3 regions of the Micromonospora sp. BQ11 genome follow, and region 3 is predicted to be linked to each of the others. Evidence: riboswitches for the same ligand, from Rfam matches in the RefSeq annotation. Region 3 holds a riboswitch; each other region holds the start of a gene.
What was found. A riboswitch is a leader RNA that binds a small molecule or an ion and turns the genes downstream of it on or off. The one in region 3 is predicted to bind cyclic di-AMP.
Positions count from the first base shown of each region.

Region 1: linked by a shared signal. The riboswitch ahead of ACTMSW_RS16720 (coiled-coil domain-containing protein) and the one ahead of ACTMSW_RS29950 (transglycosylase family protein) in region 3 are both predicted to bind cyclic di-AMP.
Region 2: linked by a shared signal. The riboswitch ahead of ACTMSW_RS27500 (C39 family peptidase) and the one ahead of ACTMSW_RS29950 (transglycosylase family protein) in region 3 are both predicted to bind cyclic di-AMP.

Region 1 covers NZ_JBQHDB010000007.1:82,766-88,762, forward strand. The annotation lists gene ACTMSW_RS16695 (hypothetical protein) at 1-423, opposite strand, end outside; gene ACTMSW_RS16700 (heavy-metal-associated domain-containing protein) at 460-669, opposite strand; gene ACTMSW_RS16705 (metal-sensitive transcriptional regulator) at 765-1,067, shown strand; gene ACTMSW_RS16710 (DUF305 domain-containing protein) at 1,211-1,828, opposite strand; gene ACTMSW_RS16715 (YibE/F family protein) at 2,131-3,480, shown strand; cyclic di-AMP (ydaO/yuaA leader) riboswitch at 3,647-3,777, shown strand; gene ACTMSW_RS16720 (coiled-coil domain-containing protein) at 3,782-4,795, shown strand; gene ACTMSW_RS16725 (carbonic anhydrase) at 4,857-5,546, opposite strand; gene ACTMSW_RS16730 (helix-turn-helix transcriptional regulator) at 5,747-5,997, shown strand, end outside.
Region 2 covers NZ_JBQHDB010000017.1:14,612-20,608, reverse strand. The annotation lists gene ACTMSW_RS27515 (CDP-glycerol glycerophosphotransferase family protein) at 1-1,482, shown strand, start outside; gene ACTMSW_RS27510 (peptidoglycan-binding protein) at 1,656-2,591, shown strand; gene ACTMSW_RS27505 (alpha/beta fold hydrolase) at 2,643-3,386, opposite strand; gene ACTMSW_RS27500 (C39 family peptidase) at 3,497-4,345, opposite strand; cyclic di-AMP (ydaO/yuaA leader) riboswitch at 4,571-4,713, opposite strand; gene ACTMSW_RS27495 (hypothetical protein) at 5,035-5,781, opposite strand; gene ACTMSW_RS27490 (hypothetical protein) at 5,918-5,997, opposite strand, start outside.
Region 3 covers NZ_JBQHDB010000020.1:88,543-94,539, forward strand. The annotation lists gene htpG (molecular chaperone HtpG) at 1-1,541, opposite strand, end outside; gene ACTMSW_RS29950 (transglycosylase family protein) at 1,666-2,316, opposite strand; cyclic di-AMP (ydaO/yuaA leader) riboswitch at 2,316-2,486, opposite strand; gene ACTMSW_RS29955 (ATP-binding protein) at 2,812-5,724, shown strand.

The DNA of each region.
Region 1 (5,997 bases), on a different contig from region 3:
CCCGGCCAGGGGGGAGTCGACGCGCCAGGTGCCGTCGGGAGCCATCTCGGGGTGCACGTGGCGGAAGCCGGACAGGTCCCGGCGGGCCACGATCAGGTGCATGCGCTTGTCGTGCGCGACGTCGTACGCGGTCACCGGCCGCCCGTCGGGGCCGGTGACCCGGAAGGCGAACTCCCCGCTCGGGGCGCCCACCGGCTCGAAGGTGTAGCCGCGGTCGGAGACGAGCAACCCGCCCGGCAGGTGAGCGTCGTCCGCCGCACCGCCGCTGTCGCCGTGGCTGTCGTCGCCATGACCGCTGTCGCCGTCGTGGTCGGCTTCGGCGGCGGGGGCGACGGGGCCGGCGACCTGACCGACCCCGTACGCCGTGCCGAACACCGCCGCGAGACCGAGAGCGAAGCCGCTCAGCTTGATCGCCGTGTTCATCGTGCTACCTCGGTTTCTCCGGGTCGGATGGACCCGTCACGCACCGGCGAGGTCGTACCCGGCCTCGTCGACGGCGGCGCGCACGGTGTCGGTGTCCAACGGGGCTTCACTCGTGACGGTGACCTGGCCGGTGGCCAGTTCGACCTGGACGTCGGTGACGCCGGGGATGGCGCCCACCTCGCTGCTGACCGCGTTGACACAGTGCCCGCAGGTCATGCCCGTGACCTGGTACGTGCTGGTGACCATCGGAAGTCTCCTCTCGCCGCTGCCCATCATACCCCTCAGGGGTATCAACACCGAGAACGTACCATACCCCCGAGGGGTACGGTAGACTCGTCGCCATGACCACACCGACGCCCGCCCCGGTCCGGGGCTACACCGCGACGAAGGACCAGCTGCTCGCACGGCTGCGCCGGGTGGAGGGTCAGGTCCGCGGGATCGAGAAGATGGTGGACGAGGACCGCTACTGCATCGACGTCCTCACCCAGATCTCGGCGATCCAGGCCGCCCTCGACAAGGTCGCCCTCGGCCTGCTCGACGGGCACGCCCGGCACTGCATGCACGAGGGCGCAGCGGAGGGCCGGGCCGACGAGATGGCCACCGAGATGATGGCCGCCGTCGGCCGCCTCATGAAGCGCGGCTGACCCTCCCCGCTCCCCGCTCCCCGCTCGCAACTTCGCGGAAAGTGTGGCCATCCGACGCGGGATGGACGCACTTTCCCCGAAGCTGCACGGCCCCGAGGGCGGCGGCCGGCGAGGGCTGGTGCCGCCCGGCGGGCCGGTTCCGCTCAGAGCCGGTCGAGGATCTTGCGCATCGTGGCGATCTCCGCCTGCTGGGACGTGATGATCTGCTGCGCGAGGTCCTTGGCGCGCGCGTCGGCGCCCTCGGACAGCTCGGTCTGGGCCATCGTCACCGCCCCATCGTGGTGGGCGATCATCATGGTCAGGAACTGTCGGTCGAACTCGCGGCCGGATGCGGCCGCCAGCCCCGACATGTCAGCCTCGGACATCATCCCGGGCATGCCGTGGCCCATGTGCGGCATCTCGGCCCCGGGCGACGGCACCGGCCGACCCCACTCGGCCAGCCAGCCGCTCATGGTGGCGATCTCCGGCCCCTGCGCACCTTTGATCTGCCCGGCGAGCCGCTTGACCTCCGGGTCGCCGGCCCGGGCGGTGGCCAGGTCGGCCATCTCCACGGCCTGCCGGTGGTGCGGAATCATCATCTGGGCGAACATGACGTCCGCGTCGTCGACGGTCGCCGCGCTCGCGCCCGACGAGGGGGCGGCGGGCATGCCGTGGTTCCCGCCGGACGAGTGGTCAGCGCCGCCGCAGGCGGTCAGCACGACGGCGGCGGTGACGGTGACGCCGGCCAGGACGGCACGGCGCGCGATGGTACGAGGGTTCACGGTTGCACCTTTCGGGAGCCGCCAGGTCCACCGCCCGGCCGTCACGGTTGCCGTCGTCCGCACACGCCCACGCTAGCGTGCCGACCGGCCGACGGGGGCCGGTGTTAAGCGGGGGCCCTTCCTCTACCGCAGGCGTTAACGGGGGGCCCTTCCTTACGTGCGACGGCCGACACCGGGCCTTGCGACCGGTGTCGGGAGGTGGCGGTGGCTACCATTCGGCCGATGGCTCTCCGGCTCACGGAACTCTGAACCGACCGGCTCGCCGGCACGTACCCGTCTGAGGATTCGTTGGGAGACACGCAATGGGCGCCGACCACACCCGTCCCGCTCCGTCCACCCCACCCGGGGTGCGGCGGATCCTCGTCGCGACGGTGGTCCCCCTCTTCGTCGCCACCCTGGTCGCCGCCCTGGTGCTCTGGCCCCGCAACGCCCCCGAGACGGACCAGGGCACCGAGCCACCCCGCTACCACGGCACCGTGACGAGAGTCGTCAGCGAAGCCTGCCCGCCGCGACCCGACACCCCGGAGGGGTCGCCGGGCGCCGCGGACGGACCGTGCGGCCGGGTGACCGTGCGCGTCGACGAGGGGCCGGACGCCGGGCAGCAGGTCGAGACGCCGATCCCGGCCGGGCCGGGCGCACCGACCGTCGAGGCGGGCGACGAGATCATCCTGGTGGAGCTGATCGACCCGGCCGACCCGACGGCCAGCGCCTACAACATCGCGGAGCATCAGCGCGGCGCACCGTTGGTCTGGCTCGTGGCCCTCTTCGCCGCCGCCATCGTCGCGTTCGGGCGGTGGCGCGGGCTGGCCGCGCTCGCCGGCCTCGCGGCGAGCTTCGCCATCCTGCTCACCTTCGTGCTGCCCGGGATCAGCGCCGGGCAGTCGCCGCTGCTGGTCGCGGTCGTCGGCGCCGCGTTGATCATGTTCGTGGTGCTCTATCTGACCCACGGGGTGACCGCGCAGACGTCCGTGGCGGTGCTCGGGACACTCGGCAGCCTGGTGCTGACCGGCGTTCTCGGCACCCTCGCCACCGCGGCCGCCCACCTGACCGGGTACGGCAGCGAGGACGCCACGACGCTGTCGATGTACCAGGCCGACGTCGACCTGCACGGGCTGCTGCTGGCCGGCATCATCATCGGCTCGCTCGGCGTGCTCGACGACGTCACGGTCACCCAGGCCGCCACCGTCACCGAATTGGCGCACGCCAACCCCGGGCTGAGCCGGTTGCAGCTCTACCGGGCGGCGACCCGGGTCGGCCGCGCACACATCGCCTCCACGGTGAACACGATCGTGCTGGCGTACGCGGGCGCCTCCCTGCCCGTGCTGCTCCTGCTCACCGCCGACTCGCGGGCGGTGACCCAGATCCTCACCAGCGAGTTCCTGGCCCAGGAGATCGTCCGGAGCGCGGTCGCCACCCTGGGCCTGATCGCCGCGGTGCCGCTCACCACCGCGCTGGCGGCCGTGGTCACCACGGCCGGCCGACGGGGCGGTACGGCCACCGCCGGCGACGCACCCGCCGAACCGCCGATCCCCCGCGCGGCGGTACGGGCGGAGGCGCTGGAGGCGCTCAGCGCCCCCCGCGCGACGGACACCGCGCCCGCCACCCCCGGCAGGTGGCCCGACCGAGGAAGGAGCACGGACACCGCATGGTGAAACTGCGTAGCGTGATCACGCGGACCCACCCGCCTGATAGTCGCGTCACTGGTCATCGGCTTTGGCTTCGAAATAGCTCGTTTAGTCGGCTTCCGGACGTAGATCCCCAGGACGACTGTCGGGTAACCTCGCTGCCGGTCACCGCCGAAGGCGCGCAGCGGCGCCTGCGGTGCCGCCGCCCAATCGCCGCGAGGCGAACCGGGGACCCAGGTACCTGGGGTGAATCCGCGCACGCGGTAGGGGCCACTTCCGTCCCGAACCCGTCAGCTAACCCGGTCGGCGGTCGACGGAAGGGAACATTGTGACGGCACCCCTACGCCGCTGGTCGACACCTGTGGTGGCCGTGCTCGCCGCGCTGGCCGTGTTCGCCGGGCCCCTCCCGGCGTCCGCCGCACCGACACCCCCGAAGCCCTCGGGCCACGACGCCCAGCCGACGTTGCTCAACGACGTCATCGAGACGAAGAACCGTGAGTTCGTGAAGGCCCAGGCGGCCCTGAGGAAGTCGGAGAAGCGCCAGCTGGAGCTGCAGCAGGAGTTCAAGCGGGTCCAGCGCGAGCTGGACGCGCTCGCGCCGCAGGTCAACGAGATCGCCGCCCAGTCGTACCGGACCGGGCGGATCGGCGCCGTGTCCATGCTGCTGGGGGCCCAGACCCCCGACTCCTTCGTGCAGCGCGCGGGCGCCCTGGACGAGCTGAACATGGTCAACGCCAAGCAGCTCGCCGAGGTCAACGCGGTCAAGGCCCGGGTGGAACAGGCGAAGCTGGCGCTCGACACCGAAGTCCGGGCGCAGCAGCGCCTGACCAACGACCTCAACCGGGACCGGGTCGCGGCCGAGAAGGCCCTCGACCTGGTCGGCGGCAACGGCCTGACCGGCGGCCTGGTCAACGCCACCTCACCCGTCGCGAAGATCGCACCGGGCCGGACGGGGGACGGCGACTGGCGGCCCGAGTCGTGCAGCGAGAACGACCCCACCACCTCCGGCTGCGTCACTCCCCGGACGCTGCACATGTACAAGGAGGTCAAGCGGGCCGGCTTCACCCGGTTCGTCGGCTGCCACCGGTCGGGTGGGCCGTACGAGCATCCCAAGGGCCGCGCCTGCGACTGGTCGCTCCAGAACAGCGGCTTCAGCCCCTGGCACAACACCGACACCCGGAAGTACGGCAACAACCTGACCGCCTTCCTGGTCCGCAACGCCGACCGGCTCGGCATCTACTACGTGATCTGGAACCGGCAGATCTGGTTCCCGGCGACCGGCTGGAAGTCGTACAGCGGTCCCTCGAACCACACCGACCACGTCCACGTGTCGCTGCTCTGACGACCACCGGACAGCACGAGAGGGCCGCCCCCGGTCGGGGGCGCCCCTCTCGTCGTAGCGGTCAGGCGGCGGTCGCGGCGGCCGGCACGTCGACCGACGCGGCCGGTGGGCCGTCCGCCGACATTTCAGCCACCGTGCGGACCTCGCCGGCGGTGAGCCGGTACGACATGCCGACCACCGCGCAGCGGCCGGCGTCGACCTCGGCGGCGAGCGCGTCGGAGCTGGCCAGCATCGCCTCGACGGTCTGCGCGATGTGGATGTCGATGATCCCGTCGAGGTCGGACACGCCCACGGCCTCCGCCCGCCGGAGGCTCGGCACGACGCCGTCCACCACGGCACGCAGGTGCCCGGCGGGTGGGGTGCCGGTCGACACCGCCGTACGCGCCGCCTGCACCGCACCGCAGGAGTCGTGCCCCAGCACCACCACCAGCGGCGTACGCAGGACGGCCACCGCGTACTCGACGCTGCCCAGCACCTCGGCTCCGAGGGTGTGCCCGGCGGTGCGTACCACGAAGAGGTCGCCGAGGCCCCGGTCGAAGATGATCTCGGCGGCGAGCCGCGAGTCGGAGCAGCCGACGACCACCGCGAACGGGTGCTGCCCGTCGGCGACCGCCGCGCGGTGACCGGCGTCCTGGTTCGGATGGCGGGGCGCGCCGGTCACGAAGCGCCGGTTGCCGGCCTTCAGTTCCGCGAGCGCCTGCCGCGGGGTTGTCGGGATCGGCTGGTCGCCGGGCGGTTCGACGCGACTCATTCGCTCACCTCGTACTCACGAGACGGACCTGGTCGGACCCCGGCCGTCGGTGGACACGGGCCGCCTCCACCGTCACACGCACGCCAAGGCGCGTCAAGGTATGCGTGATATGCACTTCATGTGTTTGACAACGGGCGTTCGTGGTCCTTCCAACCAGGGGTGGGACCCGAAACCCGAACGCCAGGTCATACGATGGCGACATGGCGACGACAGGGGAGCCCGGGAGCACCCGGAACTGGACCTTCCTCACCAACCACGCGCACGTGCTGCTCGCCATCGCCCGCAATCCCACCGCCCGACTGCGGGACGTCGCCGACGAGGTCGGTGTCACCGAACGCGCCGCCCAGGCGATCGTCGCCGACCTGGAGGCCGGTGGCTACCTGCACCGCACCCGGGTGGGCCGGCGCAACGAGTACACGTTGAACCCGGCGGGGCACTTCCGGCATCCGGC
Region 2 (5,997 bases), on a different contig from region 3:
GCCCGACGCCTGGACGCCGGATTCGACCCGGCGCTGGCGGCGACCGCGCTGGTCCTGCTGGGCCTGGTCCTGCTGGTGGGTCCGCTGCGCGACGCGGGCAACCTGGAGATCCGCGCGGCCAACCTGCCGGTGCGCCCGCTGGCCCCGGTGGTCGCCGCCGAGCTGCCGACGATCCTGCTGGTGCTGCTGGGCCTCGTCGCGGTGGCCGCCGCCCTGACCCTGCCGGCGGTCGTCGCGCTGGTCCTGGCGCTGCTGGTCGGGCTGGCCGCCGGCGTGGTCGGGCTGGACCTGGCCCGGCGGCGGTTCCGGCCGCCGGCCGGCGGCGGACCGGTGGCGCAGGCCCTGCGCCGGCACCGACCCGAGTTCCTGCTCTACTTCTCCGCACCGCCCGGCTCCGAGTACCAGGTCACCATGTGGCTGCCCTACCTGGAACGGATCGGCCGGCCGTTCGCGGTGGTGCTGCGGGAGCCGGAGTTCCTGCCGACCGTGGCGGCGGCCACCACCGCACCGGTGCTGTACTGCCCGACGCTCAAGGCGATCGACGAGGTGCTCGTGCCGAGCGTCACGGTGGCGTTCTACGTCAACCACGGCGCGAAGAACGCGCACTGCATCCGCTTCACCCACCTCACCCACGTGCAGCTGCACCACGGTGACAGCGACAAGGCCCCCAGCGCCAACCCGGTCTCGGCCATCTTCGACAAGATCTTCGTCGCCGGTCGGGCCGCCATCGACCGGTACGCGCGCGCCGGCGTGGAGATCCCCGCGGAGAAGTTCGTCGTGGTCGGTCGCCCCCAGGTCGAGAAGATCGAGGTACGCGCCGAGGCGCCGGCGGGCCGCACCAGCCCGACGGTGCTCTACACCCCCACCTGGACGGGGCACCACGCGGACACCAACTACTGCTCCCTGCCGGTGGCGGAGACGCTGCTGCGGCGGCTGCTGGACCGGGGGGCGACGGTGATCCTGCGGGCCCACCCGTACACCACGCAGAACCCGGCCTCGGCGCGGCAGCTCGGCCGGCTGACCGAGCTGCTGGCGGCGGACCGGGCACGCACCGGGCGGCCGCACGTCTTCGGCGCCGCCGCGAGCCGGGACCTCACCCTGGTCGAGTGCGTGAACCGCTCCGACGCGCTGGTCTCCGACGTCTCCGGGGTCATCTCCGACTACCTCTACTCCGGCAAGCCGTACGCGGTGACCGACATGGTGGACGGGGGCGAGGCGTTCGTGGCGGAGTTCCCCCTCGCCGGGTCGGGCTACGTGCTGCGGCGGGACATGTCCAACGTGGACGACGTCCTCGACCGGCTGCTGGACACCGATCCGCTCGCGGCGGCCCGGTGGGCCACCCGGACCCGCTACCTCGGGGACTTCCCCGTGGAGACGTACGCCGAGGGGTTCCTCGCGGCCGCGCGTCGCGAGATCGACGGCGTCGCGGCGGTGCCCACGCCGCGCGCCGGGGACACCGCGCCACTTTCCCCCACGGCCTGAGCTGGCGAAATAATCTTTCCAAGTTCACACCGTTGTAAATATTTATCTTCATCACCATACTGGCGGAACCGGCGTTCCCGGACCGGCGGACGGAGCCCGTCCGCCCCGGGCACCGGTCGACGCGGCGCGCCCCCGACGCCGCTCGCACCCCTCCACCCCAAGGAGTGCGCCATATGGCTATCACCGTCCGCCGGATGCTCACCTGGCTCGGCGCCGCGGCCCTCACCGCCGTCGCCGTGCTCGTCGGCCCGACCGCCGCACAGGCCGCCACCCCCGCCTGGCCCACGCTGAGCAGCGGCATGTCCGGCGCCAACGTCACCTCCGCCCAGTTCCTGCTGCGCCACCACGGACGGACGCTGAGCGTGGACACCTACTACGGCTCCGGGACCGTCTCGGCCGTGCAGTCCTTCCAGTCCGCCAACGGCCTCACCGCCGACGGCATCGTCGGTCCGCTGACCTGGAGCCGGCTGGTCGTCACCCTCGACGTCGGCGCGAACAACAACGCGGTCCGGGCCCTGCAGACCGCGCTCAACAAGTACGGCCACGGGCTCACCGTCGACGGGGCCTGGGGCGCCAGCACCACCACCGCGGTCAACTCCTTCAAGGCCAGCCGGGGCCTCACCGGCGGCACCACCGTCGGCGCCACCACCTGGCAGTGGCTCATCGGCGACGGGCAGGGCGGAGGCAACTACAGCCTCGTCATCGGCCGGTCCGTCCTGCCGCGCAGCGAGTACGACGACCCGCACCACGACTACCCGGCCATCGACCTGCCCACGAACACCGGCGTGACGACCTACGCGATCACCGCCGGCACCATCAGCCACGTCGGTGGCGGCTGCGGCTACGGCATCGGCATCTCCGGCGACGACGGCGCGTACTACCAGTACTGCCACCTGTCGTCCCGCTCGGTGGCGGCGGGCAGCCGGGTCAGCGCCGGCCAGGTCATCGGGTACACCGGCAACACCGGCAACAGCACCGGACCGCACCTGCACCTGGAGATCCGGGTCAACGGCGGGAACCGCTGCCCGCAGCAGATGCTGCTAGCCCTCTACGACGGCGCCTCGGTCCCGGCCCCGTCCGCCCTGCCCTCCAGCGGCTGCTCCTACTGACACCCGGGGCCGGCGGCCGGGCGGTTCCTCCCGCCCGGCCGCCGGCGCACGTCAGCGGTACGGGTCGACGAGGGCGAGAACGGCCTCCGGGTCCTCGACGTGGGCGTTGTGCCCGAGGCCGGGCAGCGTGACGACCGGGACACCGAACTCCTTGAGCTGGGCGTCGGAGACCATCGGGTCGTTCTCGCCCCGGGCCAGCACCACCGGCACGTCGGTCGCCGCCAGCAGGGCCGCCAGGTCGGGCTCTCCCACGCCGAACGCGACCGGGTCCATCGCCAGCCGCCACCGCCCGTCGAGCTGCCGCAGGCCCGCCTCGACCACGGGATGGTCGGGCGCGAGGAGCCCGGCCAGGCCGGAGACCCGCAGGTAGCGACGGGCGGCCTCGTCCCGGCTGGCGAACCAGGCCACGGGCCGCGCCGCCAGGTCACCGGCCTTCGCCAGCTCCCCGGGCGACCAGACCGCCTTGATGCCCAGCCCGACGACCGCGTCCACCGGCAGTCCGGCCGTACGCGCGGCCAGCGCCAGGCCGACCACGCCGCCGAGCGAGTGCCCCAGCACCACGAGCCGGTCGGTCGGGGCGAGACTCCCGGCGAGCCGGTCGGCCAGCCCGGCGAACGAGTACGCCGGCAGCGGCGGTGACCAGCCGTGCCCGGCGAGGTCCGGCGCCAGCCAGCGCCCCGCCCACCGGCGCTCCAGCAGCGGCGCCGACGGCAGCCACACCTCCCCCGTCGCGCCCATGCCGTGCAGCAGCAGCAGGACGGGGCGCCCGTCCCGGTCACCCGAGTCATCGACCATGCGCGCAGTCTGCCACCGGCCGGACCCGCCGGGCGAGAGCCGCGACGCGGGTACGACAACGGGCGCCGACCCCTCCTGCGGAGGTCGACGCCCGTCGCGGAGCGTGTCGGTCAGGCGGAGTAGCCGCGGGTGGCGGCCCAGTTCGCCAGGTCGATGGTGGTCATCCAGTACGCGGGGACGGCCGGATCGGCGGAGTCGGCGATCCGCACCAGACGCCCGTCGTCGGAGTAGCCCACCACCGCGATGTAGTGGCCGCCGGGGAACGAGTGCCAGCCGCCCTCGGTGTCCGTGGCGGTGCCCGCCACGTTGACCACGACGCCACGGCCGTCGGTGACGGCGGCGACCACGTCGGCCTGGAGCCGGTCCATCTGCGCCGGGGTGGCCGCGCCGCCCGGGATCATCCGGCTGCGGTACGGGTCGCCCTTGACCACGGCGTTGAGGACGCGGGTGGTGTCCTCGACCGAGTCGGTGCCGAACTGGTCGGTGCCGAGCGGGCCGGCGAGCTGGTCCTGGCTGCGGGCGATGCCGGCGGCGCTCAGGGCGTTCCGGACCGCGGCCGGACCGCAGTTGAAGAAGGTGGTCTGCGCCTGGTAGTCGTACTCCAGGATCTTGCGCTTCGGCGCCTTGGGCGGCTCCGGCCTGCGGGTCAGGTCCGGGTCCGCGGCGGCGGTGCTGGTGGCGGCGCGCGGCGACGCGGGGGCGGCGCCGGACGGGGTGGCGCTGGACGGGGCCGCGGCGGCGCGGGCCTCGCCGCGCGACGCGACGGTGGTGTCGCCGCGCAGCTCCGCCACGCCGGCCGGGGTCCGTGCGGCGGCCGGGGCGTCGTCGCCGCCGGTGATCAGGGGACCGCCGGAGGCGAGGACGAGCGCGGCGGCCGACGCGGCGGCCACCTGGTACGGGCGCTCGGCGGCCAGTCGACGGAGCTGTCGCTTGAGGTGGTGCTTCACATGTTCCTCCACGGTCTCGGGGGGCGAGCGGCACACCGGGTCCCCGCCGCGCGGGACAGCGACGGGCCCTCCGCGCGGACGACGTCGGCGCGGTGGTGGACCACTACTGGGGAGAGCGCCCGGACTACCGGGCAGCGCGGTGGGTCAGCTCGCGGCCACCGGCCGAGCGAGCACGGGTACCGCGGCGCCGTGGAGACGGCGGAACAACCAGGGGGTGGGTGCGTGCTGCACGAGTGCAACTCCTTCCGGTGCCGCCTACCGGGTTAGCTGACGGATTCGGGCGGGAAGTACGCCCTACCGCGGGCCGTGGGCCTGCGGATTCACCCCAACGTGCACTGGGTCCCCGGTTCGTGATCATCACGATTGAGCGGGTCGGCGCGGCGTCGCTCCTTGCGATCGGGTACCGCACCGGACGAGGCGACACTACTGGCCGGCCATCGGCCTGCCAACCCGCTCCCACCTGCGTAAACCTGGCCCGCGGCAGCAATTTTGCAGGCAGTTAACCACTGACGGTATTCAATGGGACGGCGATCGCAGAAACGCCCTCGGGGAGGACATCGGGACACACCTGGATGATGGTGCCCGAACCATCGGGAGCAATCGACCACGGTGCGGCGGGTGCCCCTTTCCGCAATCATGTGACCGGGCTCACGGAATTAACGGAGCAGTACCGCCCGAAAGCGGGGCGGACAGGCCGGTACTCAGCCCACCCGGGCCGGCCGCCACCGGGCGGCAGCCACCCGGCGTGGGACCGCCGCCGCCTCCCGGGCGGTCGGAACCCGACCCGGACGCAGCCGGGCCGCCGCCGCGTACGCCTCGGCGGCGAGGGCCCGCGCCGCCTCCGCGGCCACCTCGGCGTTGCGCCACGCGGCCTGTTCCCGCTCGGCGGCGGCCCGGTACGCGGCGAGCTTCCCGTCCCGTACCGCCCGGGCCAGCACCACCTCCTGCTCCACCGGGTGCCGACGCGGGTTCCAGCCGTGCCGGCGGCCGAAGACGTCACTGAGCTGGCGGGCGGACAGGTCACCGCGCCAGTGGGCGGCCATCGCGGTCTGGTGCAGCCAGCGCTCCCGGGTCGCGTACTCGGTCGGGGTGCGGGGCGTACGGGGGCTGGGCAACGCCCTGGTGCCGACGAACCGGCGGGCGGCGGTCTCCGCCTCGTCGTACGCCGCCCAGGTGCGGTCCACCTCCTCCTGCGCGGTCAGCCACGCCTGGCGGCGCCGTCGGGCGGTCTGCGCGGCCCCCGCCGCGGCCACCGCCACCTCGTCCGCGTACCGGCGCAGGTCCGCCAGGTCCTCGACGGGCGGTGCGGGCGGGTCGTCGGTGGGCCGTTCGCGCTCGGGACGGGCGACGAGCACGGTGAGCACGGTCAGGGCGAGAACGAGCAGCACCGACCAGATGACGGTGGCGCGGGGCACGTCGAGGAGGAACTCGTTCAGGACGATGGCCATGGCCGGCAACCTCACTCGGGAAGCGAAAGCGACGTCGGGTGCGCCGTGCGGGCTCACCCGGGTGCGGGGACGCCGGGGGCTCGGGACGCGCGGTGGGGAGCTTCGGGAAGGCGGTGCGGGCGTACGCCCGGACGGGTCAGGCCACCGGCGGGGCGCGGGACCCGAGGGCGGCCGGGACCCGGCCGACGGGCGCTCGCAGGACGGTGTCCGGCACGA
Region 3 (5,997 bases):
GTGCGCTGCCGCTCCCGCTCGGCCTCCGCCTCGGCCTTCTCCTCCTCGGTGTCGAGGTCCACCTGACCCTTGGCGATCGACCGCAGCGTCTTCCCGTCGTACTGGCCGACCCGCTCGACCCACACCTCGTCGACCGGGTCGGTGAGCAGCAGCACCTCGTAGCCCTTGGCCCGGAACGCCTCCATGTGCGGCGAGTTCTCGATGGTCGTCCGGGACTCGCCGGTGGCGTAGTAGATGTCCGTCTGGCCGTCCTTCATCCGGCCGACGTACCCGGCGAGGTCGGTGGGCTCGGCCGGGTCGTGGGTCGAGGCGACCGACAGGATCTCCAGGAGGACGTCCCGGTTCTCCGTGTCGTCGATCAGGCCCTCCTTGACGGCGGGGCCGAACTCGGTCCAGAAGGTCCGGTACTTCTCCGGCTGCTTCGTCTTCAGGTCGCGGACGGTGGCGAGCACCTTCTTCACCAGCCGACGGCGGACGACCTGGATCTGCCGGTCCTGCTGGAGGATCTCCCGGGAGATGTTCAGCGACAGGTCGTGCGCGTCGACCACGCCCTTGACGAAGCGCAGGTAGTTCGGCATCAGCGCTTCGCAGTCGTCCATGATGAAGACGCGCTTGACGTAGAGCTGCACCCCTCGGCGGCCCTGCGGGGAGAACAGGTCCAGCGGCGCGTGGGACGGCAGGAAGAGCAGCGCCTCGTACTCGAAGGTGCCCTCGCCCCGCATGTGCACGACCTCGAGGGGGTCGGCCCAGTCGTGGCTGACGTGCCGGTAGAACTCGTGGTACTCGGCCTCGTCGACCTCGTCGCGGGGCCGGGCCCAGAGCGCCTTCATCGAGTTGAGGGTCTGCACCTCGACGGTCGGGGCGTCGCCGTCGGCGCCGGGGCGCTCCACGCTCATCCGGATCGGCCAGGCGATGAAGTCGGAGTACCGCTTGACGATCTCCCGCAGGGTCCACTCGGCGGTGTAGTCGTGCAGGTTGTCCTCGGTGTCGACCGGTTTCAGGTGCAGGGTGACCGAGGTGCCCTGCGGCGCGTCCTCGATGCCCTCGACGGTGTAGGTGCCCTCGCCGGTCGACTCCCAGCGGGTACCGCCGCTCTCCCCCGCCCGCCGGGTGACCAGCTCGACCCGGTCGGCCACCATGAACGCCGCGTAGAACCCGACTCCGAACTGACCGATCAGCTCCTGCGACGTACCCGCGTCGGAGGACTCGCGCAGCGTCCGCAGCAGCTCCGCGGTGCCCGACTTGGCGATCGTGCCGATCACCTGGACCACCTCGTCCCGCGACATCCCGATGCCGTTGTCCCGGACGGTGAGGGTCCGCGCGTCCCGGTCCACCTCGATGGCGATGTGCAGGTCGGTGGTGTCGACGTCGAGGTCCTTGTCCACCAGGGACGCCAGCCGCACCTTGTCCAAGGCGTCGGAGGCGTTCGAGATCAGCTCGCGCAGGAAGACGTCCTTGTTCGAGTAGATCGAGTGGACCATCAGCTGGAGCAGCTGACGTGCCTCGGCCTGGAACTCCAACGTCTCGGCCCGGTTGCTCACACCGTGTCCTTTCATGCTCGACGACCACGAGAAGGTTCGCGGAAAGGATACGAGCCGTCGCGGACGGCGATGCGACGACGCCCGGCCGGTGGTGCCGGCCGGGCGTCGTCGAGGAGGGTACGCGTCAGAGGCTGAGCCGCTGACCCGGGAAGATCAGCCCGGGGTCGTCGCCGACGACGCGCTCGTTGCGCTCGTACAGCGCCCGCCAGCCGCCGTCGACGTCGTGCGAGGTGGCGATCTTGGCGAGGGTGTCGCCCGGCTCGACCACGTGGCTCTCGCCGCTGCTCGACGGTGTGGTGTTCCGCGTCGAGCGGTCGTTGCCCGAGTCGCGCTTCGTCGTGCCGGAGTCGCGCTTCGTCGTGCCCGACTCCGAGGACCGCTCGGCCTTCTTCGGCGTGTACGCCTTGGTGGAGCCGCCCCGCTTGCCGCAGGTCGGCCACGCGCCGATGCCCTGGCCGTCGAGCACCCGCTCGGCGACCGCGATCTGCTCGCCGCGGCTGGCCAGGTCGGCCCGCTTGGCGTACTTCAGGCCGCCGTAGCCCTCCCAGGTGCCCTGGGCGAACTGGAGGCCGCCGTAGTAGCCGTTGCCGGTGTTGATGCTCCAGTTGCCGCTGGACTCGCACTCGGCGATCGCGTCCCAGTTGACGCTCGCGGCCTGCGCCGGTGCGGCCGGGCCGAAGATCGCCACCGCGCCGGTCACGGCGCCGACGGCGAGCGTGCCGAGAGCGGTACGACGGGCGGTGCGACGGTGCCGGGGCTGGTAGTCAGATGTCATCGATGTGTCCTCCACGCCTGCGAGGTCAGCTGTCGGGTTCGGGCCGAGGAGCCCGGCCGCCGAGGCGGCTTCACCCCGAGGTGACGTGCACCGAGGAACGTGTGGGTCCCCCGCTCCATGCCTGGTGACGGGTACCGACGGCCGGCGGCAGGATTAGGCGTTACCGACCGTGGAGTTCGCGTCGCGAACCCGCTCGACGTTAGGAGCGCTTCGCGCCGATTGCCCACTTCTCGTGAACTTCCTCACCGCCACGCACGGGAGCACGAGCCGCCAACTTGCGCCCCACCCGTACCTGTGATCGCCCGCCCCCCTTGGCCGCCACCTGTGGCGGGGCCACAGGTGTGGATGCGGATGCCCGGGGGTACAGATCACCTCCGGGGTGGCGACGGATGCGCGAGCGTCCGCAGGTGCCAGGATGGGGCAGCTAACGCCAGCAAGGGGTGGTCGGCCCCGGAACGGGGCTGCGATGGGACTCGGTCGAGGGTGACGCAACGGGTGGGTGACCTCTTCGTCGGTGGTGGGGACACCGGGCGGCTGATGGCCCGGCTCGACTGGTCCCTGACGCCCCTCGGCGCGGTCGAGGGCTGGCCGCAGAGCCTGCGCGCCGCCGTGCGGATGGTGCTGTCGTCCCGCTACCCCATGCTGCTGCTGTGGGGGCCGGAGTTCACCCAGCTCTACAACGACGCCTACTCGGCACTGATCGGGGACAAGCACCCCGGCGCGCTCGGCGACGACGTGCGGGTCACCCTGGCCGAGGGTTGGGACGTGCTGGCCCCGCTCATCCACGACGCGATGGCGACCGGGGTGGCCAGCTGGGTGCCGGCCCTCCAGCTGCTGCTCGACCGCTCCGGCTACCGCGAGGAGGCGTACTTCAGCGTCTCGCACGCGCCGGCCCGCGACGACGATGGCCGTACGGTCGGGGTGCTCACCGTGTGCAGCGAGGTGACCGAGCAGGTGGTCGGCGAGCGCCGGCTGCGGCTGCTGCGGGACCTGACGGTCGGCGGGGACGGGCGCACCGTGGACGTGGCCGGCACCTGCCACCGGCTGGCCCGGGCCATCGGCGGGTACCCGCTGGACGTCCCGTTCGCCGCGATCTACCTGCGCGACGGCAGCCTGCTCCGGCGGGCGGCGTGCGTCGGCGGTGACCTGGTGGCCGCGGCGCTTCCGGAGAGCGTGCCGGCTGGCGACGGGCGGGACTGGGGCCTGGGGGAAGGCGCGGCGGGCACGGTCACCGAGGTCACCGGTGTCGGCGACCGACTCGCCCTGACCGGCGGCCCGTGGGAGGACCCGGTCGCTTCGGCGCTGGCTCTTCCCCTGCCGTCCGCCGAGGCGGACCAACCGCTGGGGGTGCTGCTCGTCGGGGTCAGCCCGAGCCGGGGACTGGACGAGGCGTACCGGTCCTTCTTCCACCTGCTCGCGCAGCAGGTGGCGGTCGCGGTCCGCAACGCGTCCGCGTACGAGGAGGAGCGGCGGCGCGCCGAGGCGCTGGCCGAGCTGGACCGCGTGAAGACGAGCTTCTTCACCAACGTCAGCCACGAGTTCCGTACCCCGCTGACCCTCATGCTCGGTCCGCTGGCCGACGCCCTCAACGATCCGGAGCATCCGCTGCCGGCCACCCAGCGGGAGCGGGTGGACACGGCGTGGCGCAACGCCACGCGGCTGTTGACGTTGGTCAACAGCCTGCTCACGTTTTCCAGCCTGGAGGCCGGCCAGGCGCGCAGCGACGCCCGCGAGATCGACCTGGCGGGCCTCACCGCCGAGTTGGCCAGCGTCTTCCGGGCCGCCATCGAGCGGGCCGGTCTGCGGCTGGAGGTGGTCTGCCCGCCGCTGCCCCGCCCGGTCGGCGTCGATCCGGTCGGCTGGGAACGCATCGTCACGAACCTGCTGTCCAACGCCCTGAAGTACACGTTCGTCGGCGCGATCCGGGTCGCCGTGGAGGCCGATGACGAGGAGGTGCGGCTGATCGTCGCCGACACCGGCATCGGCATCGCCCCGGAGGATCTGCCCCGCCTGTTCGAGCGGTTCCACCGGGTGCAGGGCGCCCGCTCCCGCAGTCACGAGGGCACCGGCATCGGCCTGGCCCTGGTCCGGGAACTGGCCCGCCTGGAGGGCGGGGACGTACGGGTGGAGAGCCGCGTGGGGACGGGGGCCACGTTCACCGTGGCGCTGCCCTGGGCGACGGTCGGCCGGGACGCGCCGCCGGCGACCGACGTTCCGGACCGGGGTCTGACCGCCCGAGCCGCCGTCCAGGAGGCGACCGGCTGGTTGACCGACGCGGCGTCCGCGTCGGCGGCTGCTTCCGCGTACGCGGCGCGCGGGGCACGGATCCTGGTCGCCGACGACAACGCCGACATGCGCGCGTACCTGGTCCGCCTGCTCACCGGCCAGGGCTGGCAGGTGGAGACCGTCGGCGACGGGCAGGCCGCCCTCGCCGCCATCCACCGGGACCCGCCGGACCTGGTTCTGACCGACGTGATGATGCCCGACGTCGACGGCTTCGAGCTGGTCCGCCGGCTGCGCGACGAGCCGTCGACCCGGACCCTGCCGATCGTGGTGCTCTCCGCCCGCGCCGGCGGCGACGCCAGCATCGCGGGCCTGGACCTGGGCGCCGACGACTACGTGATCAAGCCCTTCGCCACCGCGGAGCTGATCGCCCGGGTACGGGCCGTCCTGCACCGTGCCCGCGAACGGTCACCGCAGCCGCACGCCGACGGCCCGCCCACCGAGGGGGGCACGGTCCGCGGGTCGGAGGACCCCGCCCGGGCCACCGCCGTGGTCCGACCGCCGGCGGCCCTCACCCCGCCGGCCGATCCGGGCGACACCCCCGCGGTACGCCGAGCCGCCGGACCGGCGCCCGGCACGCAGCCCGCTTCCGCCGTCGACATCGGTGGCGCACCGCCGAGTCGCACGGTGAACGGCGCGCGGGCAGGCGTCGACGTGGACAGTGCCGGCCGGCGGTCGCGGGCGGACGTCGACCGCGCCGGCCCCGTGGCCGCCCTGGACATCGGCTGGACGTACCCGTCGGAGCCCACCTCCGCCGCGGCGATGCGCCGGGACGTGCGTACGGCCCTGGAGTCGCTGAACCTGGACCGGGACATCGTGCAGGACCTGCTGGTGGCCGCGTCCGAGGCGGTCAACAACGCCGTGGAGCACGCCCAGCGGCCGACCCGGCCGGAGGTGCGGGTCGGACTCCGGGTGTCCGAGGGCACGGTCCGGATCGCCGTACGCGACTTCGGGACCTGGCGGAACCGCCGCCCGGCAATGGATCGGGGCCGCGGCGCGACGCTCATGAACGCGTACGGCGACGTGCGGCTGGTCTCGACCGCCGAGGGCACCACCGTCACCATCGAGCGCCGGCTGACCGAGGACGACACGGCGAACCACGGAGTGACCACCGCCCGTCCGTGACCCCGCCGATCTTGGACGAAATTGGCCCTCCCAGGGGCCGAAATCGTCCAAGATCTCGACCGGGGACCCGCCACGACGGCGCGTGTGGGGTCCGCTTCGCGCGTGTGGGATCCGCTTCGCGGGTCGAGATCCCTTTCCCCGTTTGACGTGCCCACGATGTGGTCGCTTCCGTCCGCGGTCCAGGACGAGGCCTAGATCCACTCGATGTCATTGAAATCGGGGTGTCGGACGCACCGGGACACCCCGATTTCATTGACATCGAGTGGACCTTGG